Regions from separate parts of the Paenibacillus sp. GM2FR genome, predicted to be linked through region 2. Evidence: riboswitches for the same ligand, from Rfam matches in the RefSeq annotation. Region 2 holds a riboswitch; the other holds the start of a gene.
The links. A riboswitch is a leader RNA that binds a small molecule or an ion and turns the genes downstream of it on or off. The one in region 2 is predicted to bind cyclic di-AMP.

Region 1 (4,210 bases), on a different contig from region 2:
CGCGGGTAGACAAAGGGGTCACCTACGTTCCATTCCGGACGGTCGGTGAAGCACTGGGCATTCAGATCACGTGGAACAGCAAGACGCAAACCGTCAAGGCTATAGGCAAGGTGAAAGGTCAAACGACGGAAGTCCTGCTTCAGGTGGGAAGCACGACGGCGACCGTCAACGGTAAAAAAGTAAAGCTTGCAGCTCCTCCAGTCCAACGGGAAGGCCGCGTGCTGATCCCGCTTAGCTCTTTCAGCAGCCAATTCGGTGTCGACGTCGGCTGGAATCAGGCGACTCGCACGGTCTCTCTCGTATCGCCCCAGCGCGAAATGCATTTGAGAGCCTTCTATGCTTTGCAATCTTTCCAAGAACGGGATCTCGTGGGATCCATGAATTCAGTCGCTTTTGGCTGGAGCCGCATCGATCGTGATGGCCAGTTTACGCTTCAAGGCGACGAGTATCGTCTGCCAGGGGCGGCCGGCGACGTGACCCCGCAATCGATTGTTGCGGATGCGGCGGATCAGGAGATTAAACCGTACCTTATGGTTTATGCTCTGGACGGAAACGGAGAATTAACCAAAGTCCTGAGCGACAGCAGTCTGCGCGAAAAGTCCATTGAAGGCATCACAACCGCGGTTGCCGATAACGGGTTCGGCGGCGTTGTGCTTGATTTTGAAGGACTCGGTTTTAAATTGGATGCCGTGAAGCAGCAGAAGCTGCTCAATGATTACGTCAAGCAATTGAAGGTGGCATTGCCAAATGACATTGCCCTGTCCTTAGCGGTCCCGCCATTGAATAGCGCCTACAAAGGCTATGATTACAAGACGCTGGCTTCCATCGCTGATGATCTCATCGTTATGGCTTATCAGTACAATCCGGTCGGAACCAAATCTCAGGTTCCCGAACCAAACAGTCTGGTGGACCAAGCGATCCAGTTGGCACTCCAAGCAGGTGTCCCGAAGCAGAAGCTCCTGCTCGGCATCAGTTTAAGCAGTGAAACCGCCACTTCCGTTGACGATAAGCTCGGCTTGGCCAAGCGTTATGATCTGAAAGGTGCTGCTTTCTGGCGCCTTGGCTTGTTCCGTCTCTATAATAATGGAATAGAAGCTGCTGTGAATGCCTCTGTCGTTAAGGAGTAACCGAACAACCTCTGTGGGATGATAGACTTATCGTAAGAAAAACGTCTATCGACGTACTTTCACAGATGACAGACCGCAGTTAATAGATGTTTTTCTTGCGATATCAGGAAGTCACAAGCTTTCGAAGTTTATACTTTCTGATATCTAAAAAAAGAAAGCCTGACAAGGGCATCCCTTTGTCAGGCTTTCTGGTTATGTATCGAATCCTAAACTGCAATTAATCCATTTAGCTTGCGCTTCCTACCAGCTTCGCATAGTTTTCTTGACTCAACACACGACGCGCCGTGACATAACGCGGCTCGTAATATGAATCGCTAAGCTTGCTGATTCTGACTCCCTTGCTGCTGGAAGCATGCGCAAATTGTCCATCACCAATGTAAACGCCTGCATGGGAAATTCCGCTGCCACTTGTATTGAAGAATACCAAATCTCCGACCCGCAGATCTTCGCGATCCACATGTTCACCGGCTTTAGCCTGGCTTTGGGAAGTGCGTGGAAGATCCATATCAAAATTTCTAAACATGTACAGAATAAATCCGGAGCAATCAAACCCGCTGGTAGTCGTTCCGCCCCATTTGTATGGAGTTCCTACCAATTGCTTCACTTGATACTGAAAATTCGGTTGTTGATCAGCAAATGCTGATACGGCACCAGAAGAAAAAATAATTGCAGACCCTAGCAAAGTGATGACAAACTTCTTCAAAATATGTTCTCTCCTTCGATGCCTACGGAGTTAGCTAAAGGTTCGGTTGAAGGTTCCCTATACTCTATATACAAGAGTAATTCACCCAAGACGGTTCCCCCGTTTTCACAAACGAAATTCGGCAAAATTCATTAACGTTTTGTAACCTTCTCTTAATATAGTATACAAGCAAGGATGCTGTCAATAATATCCTAAGAATCTATCGTTTTATGTTTGGAACTGTCGTAAAGATGGTTAATTTCGGGCGTCCATTTGTTAACCATCTCACACAGTCATGACAATTATGTAACTCTGCTTTCCTGTTCGAACTGCTTTTTTTAGTAATCTAGCAACTTTTAACAGATTTATACGTTTACATATTCAGAAATGAAATTAAAGAGGTGATCGATCACTTATGATTCAAATTACGATGGCTGAAGCTTTGGCTGTCCGGGCAGCAATCAATCGTCTCATGAATCAATTGATGTCGGAACGCTTGAATAACAGCAGCACGATCATTGAAAAAGGGGAAACGGCGGGAATATCCTGCACGCAGCGTGGATGCCATTACGGAAGAGATCGAAGCCGCCGCGGCGGATTACAGAAAGCTGGATTTGCTGATGGCCATCTCCAATACAACGCAAACCATTAGCTGGAACGGCTCCGACATGACCATCATGGAAGCGATCGAGCTGGCCAAACAGATACGCAGCGATATCGGACAGCTTGCTCATCTCGGCTCCCGCAAGAAGCTGGAGCGGCAGAGCAGCCGTGGCAGCGGAGACGGTGCCGTAACGCTGTTCAACGTCGCCTTATATGATCCGGAAGCCTATCAGGCGCAAGCGCGCAAGAAGGAACGCGAAGTAACCAAGCTCTCTTCACTGATTGAACATGCCAATCATACGTCCATGATTACGTTTGACGCATCGAAGTACATGGAGTAGCGGCAGCCGCCGGCTCCAAGCCTGCAGGTCACTCCACGTGCGGGTTTGGAGCCGGCGGTTTCCGCCGGCGGGCGGGAAAGTGCGAGCAACCGCTTATTGTTTGTCGGATACAAACAAACCTAACCAGGAAACCAAAAACTCGCCTCCAGTGAAAACGGATGACGGCTTACGGTTCACGCCTATCACTTGTCACATGTTACGGACTTATAACGAAAAAAATGATCGCTCCGTTTCCCGCTCTCTCCATAAATAGTTGGAAAGCCGCCCTTGAAGGGCGGCTTTTGTCAAATTCGCTTAAGCTCGGTTAACATGAAACTAGGTTGCCGATCCAAACGCTCTCAATCTAACTTCTATTTCATTCTTTATCCTATCCGTAACGTTCTCTTTACACATAGGCTACTGGAACAAGGCCGCAGCTCCAACCAGACCCACATCGTCCCGAAGTCCTGCAGGGACGATTTCGTACGTACCCAGATAGGATGGCATGACCAGCTTATCTGTCATTTCCCGCAGCTGCGGGAATAGAAGCTCGCCTGCTCTGCTTACTCCCCCTCCAATCACGATGCGATCGGGGTTAAAACTGTGAATGACGTTAACCAGACCAAGCGCCATGTAATAAATAGCACGATCGATGACCTCCACAGCGACGGGGTCATGAAGACGTTTAGCCTCGAATACATGCTTGGCGTTGACGCCGGCCTCGGCTGCGGCCAGTTTAGAAATTACGCTGGGCTGGGTGAGCATCCGCTGGGATGCTGCCAAACCGATGGCCGTTCCTGAAGCAAATACCTCCCAGCAGCCGTGGCTGCCGCAATTACACTGCGGACCGCTCGGATCAATGATATGATGCCCAAGCTCCCCTGCAAAAGAACTGCTGCCCAGGAACAGCTTCCCGTCCAGCACGATGCCTGAACCGATGCCTGTGCTTAGCGTCACGTATATCATGTTCGTCGACCCTCTTCCGGCACCTCTTACATACTCTCCCCATGCAGCTGCATTGGCGTCATTCAGCACCTGAACCTCCGTATGCAGATCGCGTTCCATCCAAGCTTTGAGAGGAACATTGGTCCATTCCGGCAGATTCGTACCATGAATGACGATCCCCTCCCGGCTGTTAACCGTTCCGGGTGAAGCCATGCCTACGCCTCGAAGCGGGTGGCCGCCCGACACGCTGCGAATCATGTTCGTAATTCTCGCGACCACTTCTTCGGCCGTACGCGCACCCGCTGTCTCCATTTGCTCCCGGTTCAGCAGCTGTCCTTCGGAATCAAAGAGCGCTGCCGCGATCTTCGTACCCCCAAGGTCAACGCCAACCACAAATTCTTGCTGTTTATTCCATACGGTTTGCAATTTTTGTTCACCTGTTTCCGATAGGTTTGCTACTTCTATTGATGTAAGCTGTCAGCCAATGATCGCAGCTCAACCGGATCAATGGGCTTCAGCCCTGATCGACCGTA
Region 2 (4,210 bases):
CAAAGCTGACGGCATACCCTTTCCATGTCATCCCTTTGCGTTCTTTCAAGCCGATCAGAGCAAAAATCGGTTTCTCCACCCAGAAGAACCATCTGTCCGTTCCATTGCTTTCATTGCGAAACACCTGGTATAGATAAGTTCCCAGCGGCTTGACCAGCAGCACCAGAACGAGTATAACGATGGCAATTTGTAAAATGCCCATGACGAATGCCTTCCTCCTTCAGCCGTTTCCCTAGAATTTTTCAGGGTGAATCAGCGCATAAATCAAATAGAGAAAAATAAAAATCGTGAATATCAACATGATCATCACGGCTGATCAGCCTCCGGTTCCGAAACCACACGCCCGCACCAGGACATAAACAGCATGAGCAGTCCGTAGGTTCCTCCCAAAATAAGCAACATAACTAAATCCTGCATGAATACAACCTCCCGAAACTCGTTGTGAAATCAGCCAAACGCTTAACTGCCAATAGACGCTATGAGAAAGGCCACGTGACGATGGTTCGTATGAAGCACCACATCAGCACCCAACCCTTTGTATATCAATCGCGGATTGCTGGAATGGGTGATCACATAAATCGACTCTGCGGTCCAAGTCCGGCAAATCCGTAAATAGCGACAGCACAAATTCAAGCTGCTTTCGAACAGAAACACCTTGCTGACGGAAAACTCGGGAATGATCCAGGTTTGCTCGTCTCTTGTATCAATCAGAATAATGTGTTTGCAGCCCAGATCCAGCAACCTCTCCTGCTCAGCCCGGTTGTTGGCTATGGCCGCAAACGAAACATGTTTTTGAATCAACTGGCGGACGAATTCCTCCCCGGCCTTGTTCGGCGCGGATACCAGGATGAATTCCTGCGGTTTCTCCATCTTCTTTTCTCCTCCTAAGGTCAGAAAGAGAAGGCAACAACAAAGAAGCCCGTGGAAAGAGAAGAACTCTTCCCGCAGGCTCCTTAATAGGACACGGTGAAATACACCATGGCCCAAGTCCACGACAATCGTTGCCTCTCTCGATACGCTTACGAGGTTAGCTGACGGATTCGGGCGTGAGAGTCGCCCTACCCATAGACCGTTATCTTGTCCATGGGATTCACCCCTGAGAGATAGATTCATCTCCCGACTGGTTCCCCCGTTCCTTTTCCATTCAAGGACTCAGCGAAAATTGAAAACGAGTAGCATGTTATTCTATTAGCCATTGACTAAACATCCAGGTCCAGCAAAACAACACAGCATCAGGTTCGAGCGGTGAGAGTCGCATCATCCTGCAATTTCAGTGAAGGCCTATGGTGCCTTCTCCCGAGATTCGATCCATAAAAGAGCCCAACTGAGCTCTCACACTGTCTGTAGGCCTTCATGGATCGGCTGCCCATTTGCCTGTCTCTGATGTCCGTCAATTCATAGTTCGTATCATACGTCTGGCCCTGCAGGAAGTAAATGTGAGCAAAAACACATGTGGCGTTATGTCGAACAGGAACGGACCAATTCCGGTCCATTATCTCCAGAATACTGCTCTATACTATGTATTTCTCTTGTTTTCTTATATTTATCGTAATCTATCGAGATACCGAGATTTTGCCATGATAATAGATGACACGACCCAATGTACACGTTTTCTTTTGCGGTTTTTATCGATTTTCGGAATGTATCCGTCCCATATGGCCATTTACTTTTAGATTCCTCCGGCGTATGATTCATCCATCTATTCGAAACATTCATTTACGCTGAGCTCCCGACAGATCGGGAGACGGGGGAACCAAAATCGCCAATGGGGCTTCTGTTGGTGAACGGGGTGAATCCGCAGGCCTGATGGTCAGGCGCTGCGGTAGGGTGCTCTCAAGCCCGAATCCGTCAGCTAACCTCGTAGGCGCGTTTTGAGAGAGAACACCACCCGAGCCTTAAGCGGAAGCGGCCACTGGAGTAGGGCCTCTAACGATAAATAGGCCTGGAGAGCGGGGTATCTCTGCTCACCAGGCCTTTTTGCCGTGCATATAACATTCCTATAAAGGAGCGTAGATCATGACGAAACTCATCGAGGCCGCACTGGCACCCGTCATCGAAACCGCATCGCCTGTAATATGTGAAGAGCCCATCCGCAACATGGAGATGTTCCGTTTCGACCAGAGCTCGGCTGAACGCTTTATCCCCTCGAGCGATCAAGGCTGCAACTGCGGTTTGTTTAAAATCAGCTGCGAAAACGCGGCCGGGTATGCCGAATATGCACTGCCAAGCACGGGAGAGTTCGCGGATCTGGTCCGCTGGGCATCCGTCTTTACAAGGCTGAGAGGCATGCCCGTGACGGAGGCCGTTCGCTATGCCCAGAAGCAGCAGCAATGGGGATCTGTACGGATGCAACTCGCCGTATCGGCCCTCGCCGATCTGGAGGCCAATCTGCAACAGCACATCACCCGTAAGCGGTTAGGTAGCCTTCCGCTGGAGCGTTCCTACCTAATGAACTGCTCGGAGGCGTATTATTTCTAGGACGACAGCTAGAAAGAGCTACCGTCCTCGCTTCCATTGCAATTGGTTGTTTTCCCCCGCTCACTTGAACATATTTTTGAGCACCATCATCAGGTTAGCCGGCTTCTCTGCCAGCCGCCGGGTGAAATACGGGTACCACATCGTTCCGTAAGGCATATAACACCGGATGCGGTAGCCGTCCTGCGCAAGCGCAGCCTGATCGTTCATCCGCAGCCCGTACAGCATCTGAAACTCAAATTCCTGTTTGTCTATGCGGCTCTGCTCGGCAAACACCTTCACCCAGTCGATGATGTGGTCATCGTGCGAAGCAATCGCGACGTAGGCGCCCTGATCAAAATGCATTTTGATCAATTTCTTATAGTTGTCAATAACCTCCCGCTTCTGCTGAAAGGCAATGGTTCCAGGCTCTTTGTACGCCCCCTTCACCAACCGCAGATTAACACCGGCATGCATTAAATTCTTGACGTCCTCCTCCGTACGGAACAAGTAGGCCTGCATCACAGTCCCCACATTGGTCAGCCCCTCTTGATGGAGCCGCAGTGTCATGTCAATCGTGGCCTGGGTGTACGGGGAATCCTCCATATCCAGACGAACGAAGTTCCGGTGCTCTTTCGCCTTTTTCGCCACCAGCTTGATGTTCTCGTAAGCCATCTCGGGGTCCAGTGCCATCCCCATCTGTGTCGGTTTCAGCGATACGTTCGATTTCACTCCCCGCTTGGCAATCCCTTCCACAAGCTTCAAATACTCCTCCCGGTACCCGGCCGCTTCATCCAGCGTCGTGATACCCTCCCCCAAATGATCGAGCGTGACGAGAATGCCCTTCTCGTTCAGCCTCTCAATTTCATCCAGCGCCTCATCCAAGGTATCGCCGGCTATGAATCTGCCCGCCAATTTCCGACCGTACTTGATCGACAACCACTTCACGAATTTATTACCGGACACCGTCAGGATCACTTTACGGTAAAGCTCGGTTCCGTCCATGCGTGCGCCCCCTTTGCAAAAGGTAAACCAAAATGCACTCTATCTTAACTCATATGCAAAAATCATGACGGCATGCAGGAAGACATACATATCTAACATAGAGCTTCTCACCAGAAGATCCTAAACACCCCACCATGATGCATTCAGCAGCTGGACCATAGACCTTAAGCTTCGATTCATATCATGTTAAGGAGGGGCCTCCCATGCGCGTACCTTTTCGGAACGAACCATTTATGGATTTCAACAACGAGTGGAACAACAAGTTATACGATGCGGCGTTATCCGGAGTCGAAGCCGAGCTTGGCCAATCGTATCCCTTGGTTATCGGCGGTACCAAAATCTATACGGAGCGTACCGCACAATCGGTCAATCCGTCTCGGAAACGTCAGGTCATCGGCATTGTATCCCAAGCCGATACCGAGCTTGCCGAACAAGCTATTCAGACGGCAGCGCGTACCTTTGAGACGTGGAAGCACACCGAGCCGAGCGAACGGGCACGATATCTGTATAAGGCAGCTGCGATCATGCGGCGGCGCAAGCTCGAGTTCTCCGCGCTGATGACGCTGGAAGCCGGCAAAACGCGTGCCGAGGCGGACGCGGATACGGCCGAAGCGATCGATTTCATGGAATTCTATGCACGCGAAATGCAGCGTCTAAGCGCGCCCCAGCCGTTGACGGTTCACGAGGAGGAAGAGAATCATCTCTATTACATCCCGCTTGGCGTCGGCATCGTCATTCCGCCGTGGAATTT

Region 1: linked by a shared signal. The riboswitch ahead of PAEVO_RS12580 (C40 family peptidase) and the one ahead of PAEVO_RS22900 (hypothetical protein) in region 2 are both predicted to bind cyclic di-AMP.

Annotation. Positions count from the first base shown of each region.
Region 1 covers NZ_MKZM01000008.1:2,831,279-2,835,488, forward strand. The annotation lists gene PAEVO_RS12575 (stalk domain-containing protein) at 1-1,127, shown strand, start outside; gene PAEVO_RS12580 (C40 family peptidase) at 1,354-1,830, opposite strand; cyclic di-AMP (ydaO/yuaA leader) riboswitch at 1,834-1,964, opposite strand; gene PAEVO_RS12585 (hypothetical protein) at 2,328-2,753, shown strand; gene PAEVO_RS12590 (ROK family protein) at 3,150-4,103, opposite strand; gene PAEVO_RS12595 (copper homeostasis protein CutC) at 4,139-4,210, opposite strand, start outside.
Region 2 covers NZ_MKZM01000009.1:411,026-415,235, reverse strand. The annotation lists gene kdpA (potassium-transporting ATPase subunit KdpA) at 1-202, opposite strand, end outside; gene PAEVO_RS34930 (potassium-transporting ATPase subunit F) at 233-301, opposite strand; gene PAEVO_RS22905 (hypothetical protein) at 460-870, opposite strand; cyclic di-AMP (ydaO/yuaA leader) riboswitch at 1,001-1,168, opposite strand; cyclic di-AMP (ydaO/yuaA leader) riboswitch at 1,710-1,883, shown strand; gene PAEVO_RS22900 (hypothetical protein) at 2,017-2,478, shown strand; gene PAEVO_RS22895 (proline dehydrogenase family protein) at 2,539-3,459, opposite strand; gene pruA (L-glutamate gamma-semialdehyde dehydrogenase) at 3,663-4,210, shown strand, end outside.